Regions from separate parts of the Pannonibacter sp. CBAS1226 genome, predicted to be linked through region 3. Evidence: predicted binding sites of a transcription regulator. Region 3 holds the regulator's gene; each other region holds the start of a gene.
What was found. The regulator LexA, encoded in region 3, represses DNA repair genes until DNA is damaged. The targets are predictions, from matches to a motif close to TGTTCNNNNTGTGTTCNG.
Positions count from the first base shown of each region.

Region 1: AC0CMF_RS19285 (helicase-related protein) is a predicted target of LexA. The motif match lies at 1,325-1,342, and genes of this name have one in related genera.
Region 2: AC0CMF_RS24710 (ImuA family protein) is a predicted target of LexA. The motif match lies at 1,023-1,040, and genes of this name have one in related genera.
Region 4: AC0CMF_RS02435 (single-stranded DNA-binding protein) is a predicted target of LexA. The motif match lies at 1,227-1,244, and genes of this name have one in related genera.

Region 1 covers NZ_JBVOUO010000007.1:201,766-204,772, forward strand. Annotated here, with positions in the region: gene pyc (pyruvate carboxylase) at 1-823, opposite strand, end outside; gene AC0CMF_RS19285 (helicase-related protein) at 1,519-3,007, shown strand, end outside.
Region 2 covers NZ_JBVOUO010000020.1:25,590-28,596, forward strand. Annotated here, with positions in the region: gene dinB (DNA polymerase IV) at 1-248, opposite strand, end outside; gene AC0CMF_RS24705 (SOS response-associated peptidase) at 258-926, opposite strand; gene AC0CMF_RS24710 (ImuA family protein) at 1,087-1,848, shown strand; gene AC0CMF_RS24715 (Y-family DNA polymerase) at 1,763-3,007, shown strand, end outside.
Region 3 covers NZ_JBVOUO010000001.1:887,592-890,598, forward strand. Annotated here, with positions in the region: gene AC0CMF_RS04025 (molybdopterin oxidoreductase family protein) at 1-706, opposite strand, end outside; gene lexA (transcriptional repressor LexA) at 1,037-1,759, shown strand; gene AC0CMF_RS04035 (DUF983 domain-containing protein) at 2,213-2,650, shown strand; gene AC0CMF_RS04040 (O-antigen ligase family protein) at 2,742-3,007, opposite strand, start outside.
Region 4 covers NZ_JBVOUO010000001.1:533,382-536,388, forward strand. Annotated here, with positions in the region: gene uvrA (excinuclease ABC subunit UvrA) at 1-700, opposite strand, end outside; gene AC0CMF_RS02435 (single-stranded DNA-binding protein) at 1,524-2,102, shown strand; gene AC0CMF_RS02440 (L,D-transpeptidase family protein) at 2,460-3,007, shown strand, end outside.

The DNA of each region.
Region 1 (3,007 bases), on a different contig from region 3:
TGCCTGCTCCGCAGTAATTCACCGCCTGGCCGATTTTCAGGCCGTAGCCGCACAGTTCCTGCCGCTGCGCCTCGGACAGATAGGGCGCAGGCGCACGCTCCACCACCTTCTGGTGGCGGCGCTGGATGGAGCAGTCACGCTCGAACAGATGCACCAGATTGCCGTGCGAATCGCCGAGGATCTGCACTTCCACATGACGGGCGCGCTCGACCAGCTTTTCCAGATAGATCTCGTCCTTGCCGAAGGCGGCCTTGGCCTCGCGCTTGGCGGCGACCACTTCGCGCACCAGCGTGGCCTCGTCGCGGATGACGCGCATGCCGCGCCCGCCGCCGCCCCAGGAGGCCTTGAGCATCACCGGATAACCGATCCCATCCGCCTGAATCTTGATCTCCTCGATGTCATCGGGCAGCGGATCGGTGGCCGGCATGACCGGAACTCCGGCCTCGATGGCGAGATTGCGCGCCGCCACCTTGTTGCCAAGGCGGCGCATGGTCTCGGGCTGCGGGCCGATGAAGATGATGCCGTTCTGGGCGCAGGCCTCGGCAAATTCGGGGCTCTCCGACAGGAAGCCATATCCCGGATGGATGGCATCGGCGCCCGAGAGTTTGGCAACCCGGATGATCTCGTCGATGGACAGATAGGCCTCGATCGGGCCCAGGCCCTTGCCGACCTGATAGGCCTCGTCGGCCTTGAAGCGGTGCAGCGCCAGTTTGTCCTGCTCGGCAAAGATGGCGACGGTTTTCAGCCCAAGCTCATTCGCGGCACGGAACACGCGGATGGCGATTTCAGATCTGTTGGCAACGAGAATCTTACGGATGGCCAAGCCCATACCTCCCCAATATGAAAGCGCATGAGTCATACAAAGGGATGAGGGCAAAGAAAAGAGCCAACACTCTTGACCTATTCGCCTGCGCCAGCTCAACAATCAAACGCCCCATAATGGGACATATTTCTTTATTTTTGACCCGGTTCAACTGGTTGCCGGGAGCAACCAGTTACGTCCCCCTACCGCTATTTCGTGGCCCTGCCGTCTGAACACTACAAACTGTCGTACGAACAAAACAAAAACGCATAACGGACAGCGATTCGTGCATGAGTCGTTCCGCTTTGGTGCTGAAGGTTGAGATAGCGCTCGTGAAAATTGCTGATCCGGTTAACCTGATCTGCACGATTTCCTGAGCTTGACGCGATTCCGGAAAACGGCGCCCTGCCCACCTTAAATCCTTGGTCAGATTCAGGATTTCGTGGTCACCCCCTTGTCGGAAACCACATGTCGTAGGGAACAAAAACAGACTCGCGGCTTGTCTGCGATTCGATCAGCCTTTGTTCCAGACTCGTTCCTTTGCCCGGATTCGCTGCCCCGTTTCAGCCATGGCGCCGCGTTAGAACCGGGGCCGAAAATCGTGAGGGACAGGGGGAAGACCCTATGCTAGACAGCCTTCCGCACGCCCTGACCTTTGTGAGGGCCAAGACACCCGGCCGAACGAAGCACTCCGCGCGATGCCTCCGATCCAGATCATGACCTTGCCGCCGGCCGCCCGGTCCAGAACCGTTACGGCAGTGCTGGGCCCGACCAACACCGGCAAGACCCATCTCGCCATCGAGCGAATGCTGGCCCAGCCCTCCGGCCTCATCGGCCTGCCGCTGCGCCTGCTGGCGCGCGAGGTCTATGGCCGTCTGGTGGAGCGCGCAGGCGAGGCTGCGGTTGCCCTGATCACGGGCGAAGAGAAGATCGTCCCCAAGGCACCGCGCTTCTGGGTTTCGACGGTCGAGGCGATGCCGCTCGATCTCAACACCGAATTTGTCGCCATCGACGAGGTGCAGCTGGCCGCCGACATGGAGCGCGGCCACGTCTTCACCAACCGCATCCTGAACCTGCGCGGCCGCTCCGAAACGCTGCTGCTGGGCTCTGCGACCGCCCGTCCTCTGCTGGAAAAGCTCATTCCCGGCCTCAATGTGGTGACGCGGCCGCGCATGTCGGTGCTGACCTATGCAGGCTCCAAGAAGATTTCGCGCCTGCCGGCCCGTTCCGCCGTCGTCGCCTTCTCCTCCAGCGAGGTCTATGCGATTGCCGAGCTGATCCGCCGTCAGCGCGGCGGCGCGGCGGTGGTGCTGGGCTCGCTCAGCCCACGGACGCGCAACGCACAGGTGGAGCTGTTCCAGAACGGTGACGTGGATTATCTGATCGCCACCGACGCGATCGGCATGGGCCTCAATCTGGATGTGGACCACATCGCCTTTGCCGGAAACCGCAAGTTCGACGGCTATCAATACCGCAATCTCAGCCCCGCCGAGATGGGCCAGATCGCCGGGCGCGCCGGGCGCCACATGCGCGATGGCTCTTTCGGTGTGACGGGCCGTGTCGATCCCTTGTCCGATGATCTCGTGGAGATGATCGAAAGCCACCGGTTCGATGCGCTGAAAGTTTTCCAGTGGCGCAACACGCAGCTCGATTTCACGTCGATTTCCAGCCTGCGTGACACACTGGACCTGCCTCCGCGTGAAGACGGACTGGCCCGTGCGCCAGCCGCCGACGACGCGCAGGCCCTCGAATATGCCGCAAAGGATCACGGCATCCGCGACATGGCGTCCTCCCCCGCACGGGTGGCGCTGCTCTGGGATGTCTGCCAGGTGCCGGACTATCGCAAGATCGCCCCGGCTAACCACGGAGACCTGCTTATCCACCTATACACGTTGCTCGTGCGCAACGGGGTGGTCGATGAAGACTGGTTTCAGCGTCAAGTGGCTTTCGCAGACAGGGTGGATGGTGATATCGACACTCTTGCGAACCGGATTGCGCACATCCGCACCTGGACTTTCGTGGCAAACCGTGCCGAATGGCTGAAGGACCCTGTTCACTGGCAGGGCGTCACCAGAGGCATTGAAGACAGGCTGTCGGACGCCCTGCATGACCGTTTGACCCAACGGTTCGTGGACAGGCGGACAAGCGTATTGATGAGACGTTTGAGAGAGAACGCCATGTTGGAAGCGGAAATCACGCAGACTG
Region 2 (3,007 bases), on a different contig from region 3:
GGACAACGGCGCTTCGCCGTGACCGAGGGCATGGCTGAGCGCACGCCGTAAACCCGAGCCTCATAGCTTGCGGCGGCGACCACGCCTCGCGCCGCCGAGCCGCCTACCGCGACAGGCTTGCCCCGCAATTCAGGATTGTCGCGCTGCTCGACCGAGGCATAGAACGCATCCATATCGACATGGATGATCTTGCGGATTCTCCCCTCCGGCTCGCCTGTCTCCCCGATCTGTCTCCCCGGTTCCGTCATGGATCGTCGTCAACCTGCCGGAACCGCCGGCTTCTCCACGATCTCCAGCCGATCGGCGGGCAACGGCCGTTGCAGGGCCTTCGCCTCGCGCCAGTCGGCGGTCAGCCAGGTCTCCACCTCGCCAGGGCTTGTGAGTATCGCCGGCATGGCGCCGGGATGGATTGGCTTGACCACATCATTGGCATCGGTGGTGAGGAAGGCGAAGAGTTCATGCTCGCCCGGTCTCGGCGTGCGGTTCGATCCGCGCGTTCCCTCCCATCGCGTCCAGATTCCGGCGAAGAAGAACAGCGGCTGCCCCTGGTCGAGTGCGAACCAGTAGAGCGGCTTGCGCTTGGTCGCGGGGTCAGGCGTCTTCCCGTACTCGGAGAAAGCCGTCGCGGGCACGACACAGCGATGCTCGACCCCGAGCCACTGTTGCCAGTGCCGTATCCAGGTCTTGCGCACATTGGTGACGCCGGTGTCGGGTGCGTCGGGGGCTTTCAAATGTTCAACCGGCGTGGGCATGCCCCAGGTCAGTCTTGCCAGTTCGCGTCCTCCCTCGGTGTTGCGCACCACTGGCGCGGGCCGGTCCGGATAGACGTCAAGCGATGGTTCGAGGTTGCCGATATTGTCGTTGGTCAGGGCCACAAAATCCCGGATCGCTTGCTGGTTGGTGGTCAGATTGTAGAGGTTACACAAATCCGCTTCTCCGGTTTTACGCCGACCATACGCCAGAACCTTGGGCAAGGCTTCCGTTCACATCTTTCGGGACTCAGATTGACTCACGCCCCACAAAAGAACAAATAAGGAACATAGCAACAGGATTTGCCGTTGAGAAGACCCGGAGCCCACCTTCCACATGCACGAGCGCGCCATCAGTCCAGCCATTGCGGCCCTTCGCGCGCGCATCGCGCAGCTTGAGGGCGACAGCACCCGCGCGCGGGACGTGCTGCCCTTCGGAATCGCGCCGCTGGACAGCAAACTGCCCGGCGGCGGGCTGGCCCTCGGCTGCCTGCATGAAGTCGCGGGTGGCGGCAACGGCGCGGTCGATGGCGCGGCGGCAGCCTCATTCGCCGCCGGGATCGCCGCCCGCACCTCCGGCCCGGTACTCTGGTCCGTCGCGCTTCAGGATCTCTTCGCGCCAGGGCTGGAACAGGCAGGTCTGCCGCCCGACCGGGTGATCTTCGTCGAGGCCGGGGACGACAAGGAGGTGCTGGCCTCTATGGAAGAAGGCTTGCGCCATGGCGGGCTCGGCGCGGTGGTCGGCGACGTCGCCCGCCTGCCGATGACCGCCTCGCGGCGACTGCATCTGGCCGCGAAAGAAACAGGCACGCTCTGCATCGCGCTGCGCCGGTGGCGGCGGCAGTCGGAAGCCAGCGATTTCGGCCAGCCGACTGCCGCGATGACCCGCTGGCGCATCTCAGCGCTGCCAGCCTCGCCCTTGCCGGTGTCCGGCGTCGGACGGCCGCGCTGGCTGGTCGAACTGATCCGGGCGCGGGCGGGTGAGTGTCTCGATATCGAACTGGAGGAATGCGATGGCTCGGGTCATCTCGGTCTTCCTGCCGGATTGGCCGACGGATCGGCTGCGGCGGCAGGCGGGCAGCGCAGCGCCGCCGGGTGAGGCACCGCTGATCATCGTCGGCAGAGAGAAGAATCGCCGCGTGGTGACGGCCGCCGACGCTGCGGCGCGCGCGCTTGGGCTGCGCGCCGGCATGGCCGTGACCAAGGCGCAGGCGTTGGTGCCGGGGCTGATGATCGAACCCGCCGACCCGGGGGCCGATCAGGACGGCCTCGAACGCCTCGCGCTCTGGGTGCTGCAACGCTTAAGTCCGATCGTGGCGGTCGATGCCCCGGACGGGATCGTGATCGACTCGACGGGCGCCGACCATCTGCATGGTGGCGAGACCGCGATGCTCGAGGCGTTGATCGGGCGGCTTGCCCTGTCGGGCGTCACCGCTCGCGCCGCGATCGCCGATAGCTGGGGCGCGGCGCATGCGCTGGCGCGCTATGCCGCCGATCCCGTCGCTGTCGTCCCGCCGGGCGCAATCATCCCCGCCCTCTCGCGGCTACCGCTGGAAGCCCTGCGGTTGCCGCCCGCGATCCCGGCCGGTCTGCGCGACCTCGGTTTTTCTTCCATCAGCGATGTCCTGGCCCAACCGCGCGCGCCGCTGACCCGCCGCTTCGGCCCCGAACTCTGCCGCCGTCTGGATCAGGCGCTCGGCCAAGCGTCCGAACCCATCGAACCGATCCGCCCGGCGGATCTGGTCGAGGCTCGTCGCGTCTTCGCCGAACCGATCGCCGCCGCCGAGACCATTGCCCGTTATGTCGGCAAACTGGTCGCTGCCCTCTGCGAGGCGCTGGAAAGCCGCGGCCTCGGCGCGCGCCGCCTCGATCTGCTCAGTCATCGCGTCGACAATCGGATCGAATGCGTCCGTATCGGCCTGGCCAAGCCGGTGCGCGACCCGAAGCACCTGACCCGGCTGCTCTGCGACAAGATCGAGACCATCGCGCCAGGCTTCGGGATCGAGATCATGTCGCTCACGGCCACCCTGGCCGAGCCGCTCGCCGCGCGACAGGCGGCAAGCAGCCTGATTGAGCGCCCCGCGCCGGACCTGTCCGCCCTGATCGACACGCTTGCCAACCGCGTCGGCACCCGCGCCATCTATCGCTTCGCGCCGGTGGACAGCGACGTGCCCGAGCGATCCGTTTGCCGTGTCCCCGCCCTTGCCGAGGATACCGGGGCGGGCTGGCCGAACCACTGGCCGCGCCCCTCGCGTCTG
Region 3 (3,007 bases):
CATGCATGATGGCACAGGCCAGCGCCGCATCGCTGCCGGGCTTCAGCACGATTCCGAGATCCGCCTGCTTCATCGTTTCGGTGCGGTAGACGTCAATCACGATGATCTTCGCACCACGTGTCTTGCGGGCGGTGATGGCGTGGGTCATGACGTTCACTTGCGTCGCGACCGCATTGGTGCCCCAGATGATGATCTGGTCGGCCTTCATCATCTCGCGCGGGTCCGGCCCGGCCAGAAGCCCGGTTCCGGCCACATAGCCGGTCCAGGCCGGATTGGTGCAGATCGAGGAAAACTGCTGCGAATAGCCCTTGGCATGGCGCAGGCGGTGGATGCTGTCGCGCTGCACCAGCCCCATGGTGCCGGCGTAGTAATAGGGCCAGACCGTCTCCGGCCCATGCTTCGCCTCCGCCTCCAGGAATCGCGCGGCAATAAGGTCCAGTGCTTCGTCCCAGGAGATGGGCTCGAACCGCCCTTCCCCCTTGGCACCCGCGCGGGCCATCGGCGTCACCAGCCGGTCCGGATGGTACAGCCGTTCGGCATAGCGGGCGACCTTGGCGCAGATGACGCCCGCCGTGTAGGGATTGTCCGCCGCCCCGCGCAGGCGGCCGATGCGGCCCTCTGCCGTCACCTCCACATCCAGCGCGCAGGTGGAGGGGCAGTCATGCGGACAGGCGGAATGGGCGGTGATGGTGACAGGCTTGTTCATCTTCGGTCTTTTCGGGGTCCCGGTGGCGCCGCCCCAGAGCAGAATGCCGCCTAAGGCAGGGTGAGGCCGCCTGCGAAGCGCAGGCAGCGCGGGAACTGTGTCTTCTTCTTTCGCCAGCTTTCGGGACACCGGCGCATGAAGTCAAGCCGGGCCCGCAGGCAATTGCACGCAAGGTACCGTTCTGCCGGGAAAAGGCGCAGCGGCGGTGTGTTGTCTTGAGTGCATGCGACAGGAACATCCCGCTAACCTCACCTTAAGACTTGTGGAACACAGTGAGAACAGCTAAGGTACGTTCATGATTTGTACCAGACCCTCCAACGGGGACCTCACATGCTGACGCGCAAGCAACACGAACTGCTGATGTTCATTCATGAGCGCCTGAAGGAATCCGGGGTTCCGCCGTCCTTTGACGAAATGAAGGACGCACTGGACCTCCGGTCCAAGTCCGGCATTCATCGTCTGATCACGGCGCTGGAGGAGCGCGGCTTCATCCGCCGCCTGCCCAACAGGGCGCGTGCCATGGAAGTGGTCCGCCTGCCGGATTCGGTCACGCCGGGCCTGTCTTCGCCGCGCGGCAAGGGCTTTGCGCCCTCTGTGATCGAAGGATCGCTCGGCAAGGCATCTGCCCCGGCCGCCGCTCCATCCGCTCCGGCGGCGGAAAGCGCCCCTCACTTCACCTCCATCCCGGTCATGGGCCGCATCGCCGCCGGTGTTCCGATCGAGGCGATCCAGACCCACAGCCATTCCATTTCCGTGCCGCCCGAGTTGATCAGCCGCGGGGAGCACTATGCGTTGGAAGTGCGCGGTGATTCGATGATCGAGGCCGGTATTCTGGATGGCGACACGGTGCTGATCCGCAAGACCGACACGGCCGAGAGCGGCGACATCATCGTGGCACTGGTGGACGACGAGGAAGCAACGCTCAAGCGCCTGCGCAAGAAGGGCGCTTCCGTTGCGCTGGAAGCTGCCAACCCGGCCTATGAAACCCGCATCTTCGGCCCCGGCCGCGTGCGCATCCAGGGCAAGCTCGTTGCCCTGTTCCGGCAGTATTGAGCCGCTGCCGCCCGATCGACACGCTAGAAGAATGCCGGAGACACTGTTTCCGGCATTTCTGTTTATGGCGGCACGCGGCACGCACCCGGCAGACTTGCGTCACCGGCAACTGGGCGGGCCCGTGCGGTGGCTGCACGCATGCAAGAGCAATTCCGGCAAAGGCGGCACCGGTTTCGCGTCCGGAATCGCGTGAAAACAGGCAGCCAGAGCACGGCCGGCCGCTCCGTTTTCATCGGAAGGGCTCCAGGCATGTTGCGCCAGCCACTCAAAGCCTTGATACGGGCGGTGCAGAAGCGTCCGGACCAAGTTCCCGCCGGGCACAGGAATAGCTGCCCTCCCCTCCCCTTGCCCCCTGCGTCAAAACGCATCTTGCTCCGGACGCGTCTGCGCCGCAGTTAGCGGGTAAGGAATTATCCTGATTTGCCGCAAGCCGGCCAGCACAAGGAGGCCCTCATGACCATCGAGACATCCGGCCAGTGGCCAGCCCAGTCGCCCGCCCATGTCGGCGTGCGCGGCCGTTGCCCGCGCTGCGGTCAAGGGCATCTGTTCAAGGGCTTCCTCACCCTTGCCCCGTCCTGTGAAGTCTGCGGCCTTGACTACAGCTTCGCCGACCCGGCGGATGGCCCGGCCTTCTTCGTCATCTGCTTTGCCTGCGTTCCGAGCGTTGCCTTCGCCATGTGGCTGGAAATTGCCTACACGGCGCCCTATTGGGTCCACCTCTTCACAACGCTGCCGCTGCTCCTCCTCACCTGCATTCCGCCCCTCCGCCCCCTCAAGGGCTGGCTGGTAGCAAGCCAGTATATCTACAAGGCCGAGGAAGGCAGGCTGGTGACGGATACCCCGGCCGAAGACAAAACGGCGGGAGGAGCAAGGCCCGGTCCCGAAACCTGAAAAGGCCGCCTCATGCCAGGAGTTTCGATGCTCACACCTCACGCCTTGAAAAGGCTCTTGCGCCGCAAGGATTTGTCCAACTCCCAATGAGTCAGGCGGATTGAGAGCCGGCAGTAGGCTCCGGAGCAGACCGGACTGCTTCAGCCCGCCCTTTCACCATGAAGGGCACCGCTGTGAGGATCATCAGGCTGAACCACCAGCCCTGCCATGCCCCATGACTCACAACCGCGACACTGTAGGTGACGGCCAGAGTGACGGTTGCCGCCGCGAGGCTCGCGCCCTGAAGGTGGCCCGCGCGGCGGAACAACAGGGCAAGCGCTGCAGCGAACAGAGCCGCCCCGGCCAGCCCCAGTTCGA
Region 4 (3,007 bases), 350 kb from region 3:
ATTCGGCAATGGCAATGCCATCGGCCAGCTTCAACGCCGTTTCAAAGGAGTCTGCAAGACGGCCTGCAATGTCCTCGCGCACGACGATGCGGTCCACCACCACATCGATGTCATGCTTGAACTTCTTGTCGAGGGCCGGGGCCTCGGAAATCTCATGAAACTCGCCGTTGATCTTGACCCGCTGGAAGCCCTTTTTCATCAGCTCGGCCAGTTCCTTGCGGTACTCGCCCTTGCGCCCGCGCACCACCGGAGCCAGCAGGTAAAGCCGGGTGCCTTCCTCCAGCGACATGACCCTGTCGACCATCTGGCTGACGGTCTGGCTCTCGATCGGCAAACCCGTCGCCGGCGAGTAGGGGGTGCCCACGCGCGCAAACAGCAGGCGCATGTAGTCATAGATCTCGGTGACCGTGCCCACCGTCGAGCGCGGGTTGCGCGAGGTGGTTTTCTGTTCGATCGAGATGGCGGGAGACAGGCCGTCGATCTGATCCACATCCGGCTTCTGCATCATCTCCAGAAACTGGCGGGCATAGGCCGAGAGGCTTTCGACATAGCGGCGCTGGCCTTCCGCATAGATCGTGTCGAAGGCGAGAGACGACTTGCCCGACCCGGACAGGCCCGTCATCACGATCAGCTTGTCGCGCGGCAGGTCCAGATCAACGTTCTTGAGATTGTGCTCGCGCGCGCCGCGGATGGAAATCATCTTGTCACGGCTGAGGCCCGTCAGGGCAGATCCCTGTTCCTTGCTCTGCGGTTCGGCGGCGGCATCCTTGGCCATCGGTATCGTCCTGAACTTGCCCGGCGCGGGCATGAAAACTGGCAGCAGTTATAAGCGCCGCACAACAGGCCTCAACTGGCAAAATGCTGTGCGGGTGAGAATGTCCTGGCCTGTTCCGGTCAGGCGCGATGGAAGGCTCGTGAAAAAATCAGCCTGAGAAAAGCCTGAGCTGCGGCGATGGTTCGTGCTTGACCGGCAAGGACGGACCCGTCTGTCCGGAATGTTCCGTCTGTCTCATCTGCGGTCCTTCCTTCGCATCTTCAAGGGCGGGCCTTTGACAATCTGCGGCTTGGCCTACGTTTTTGCGGGTCTGCCGGATCACATTTCGTAAGGAACGTAACAGGAACAAAAATCTGAAGCAAGCCGCATCTCCGCGAAAAACTGCTGTCGTGCCTCTTTTCCGGCGGGGCTGGGCCTTTTCCGCCAAGGCAGGCAAATGGCTCTTGACGATAGGAACAAAAAAAGAACAATCTATGCCTGCAGCGGCTTGAAAGCGGCCAGGTTTGTGGACAACGCGGCGCAGCCGGGCAGAATGGTTCGCATGAGGGGCGAAGAGGCGTTAGGGTCGCCCGATCAACCGGTTTCTGCTGCCGTCCAGAAGGGCGCCTGATCTGGCTTCCGGGCCGGAAGGGGCGTGTTTCCAGGCTGTTCTTGTGAGCAGCGGGCAGGCGCAGGGCGGCGCCGGCCTTGGGCTGTGCCCGTGCCGGGATTGGACGACAAACGACAGACAAAAGCAGGAGCCACTGGTATGGCGGGTAGCGTGAACAAGGTCATTCTGGTTGGCAATCTGGGGGCGGATCCCGAGATCCGCCGCACGCAGGATGGCCGTCCCATCGCCAATTTGCGCATTGCCACGTCCGAGACGTGGCGGGACCGCGGGTCGGGGGAGCGGCGCGAGCGCACCGAATGGCACCGGGTGGTGATCTTCAATGAAGGCCTTTGCAAGATTGCCGAGCAATATCTTCGCAAGGGCGCGAAGGTTTACATCGAAGGGCAGCTGCAGACCCGCAAATGGCAGGACCAGAGCGGCCAGGAGCGCTTCTCCACCGAAGTGGTGCTGCAGGGCTTCAACTCGGCACTGACCATGCTGGACGGGCGCGGTGAAGGCGGCGGCGGCGGCGGTGGTGGCGCACTGCCGGATTACGGCTCAGGCGGCGGCTATGAAGGCGGCTCCAGCGGTGGCGGCGGCTATGGCGGTGGTTCGAGCGGCGGCAGCGGTTACGGTGGCGGCTCCAGTGGCGGCGGCGGTTATGGCGGTGGCTCTGGCGGCTCCGGTGGTGCAGGCGGCGGCTATGGCGGCGGCATGGACGACGAGATCCCGTTCTGACGGAGTGTTGCGGAAGCCTGCGGATGGCCGGGCCTGATGACCGCCCTTGCAGAGAAATGCAGGGGCGCGCCGGGGCCGGGCATTCGTTTCAAACTGTTGTGAAGGTTGGGTTTCATTAACCATCTGGTTGCCGCTGGCAGGGTAGCTTTGCGCTCTGCCAGCGGAACAGTCTGCAGGGTCTGAACGTTCGGAAACCGGGCTCCATCTGCCGGTCCGCCGTTCCTGTGACACCGGTCACAGCGGCAAGATCTTATACCTGCGAGGCTTTGTGGACTGCCCCGGCATCATTGAGCGGATTGGCCCCGGGGGCGAGTGGCCGGTCCTCATCTGATTTCGAGCTTGAGGCCTTTTGAGACCATGCGTCATACGCTGCAGCCCGCACGTTTCCTCTCCACACTTCTGGCAAGCGCTGCCATTGCTTCCCTCACGCTGACCGCCAGCGTTCAGCCTGCCGATGCGTTTCTGGACCGGATTTTCGGCGGACGTCCCGTGGACGAGCCCCAGCCTGTTCAGCCGGCACCGGCGCCGGTGCTGGACAAGGCCGTGATCGCCGCCAACAAGGTCTCCGCTCCGAAATATTACACGTACAAGGCCGATCAGCTGGCGGCCTTCTCTCTGAAGGCGCTGGCCGTAAGCCCCCAGCCCGCAGCAGCTCAAACGGCCGGCGGTGCCACGTCCGGTGAGACTGGCACAGCGCTGACCGTGTCCGCTCAGCCCGTTGCACCTCAGGCCGTTGCACCTCACTCTGTGGCTGACCAGACCGGCAGCATCGCTTCGCCGGCCGTTCAGCCGGAGCCCGCCGGAGATAAGGCGGCTCTGGCCTTTGACGCGGCACGCCCGGCCTTTGCCGCGCTCAGCTTCAAGGCCTTGCCGGAAGTGGCCAAGGCGGTCGAAGCGTTCTATGC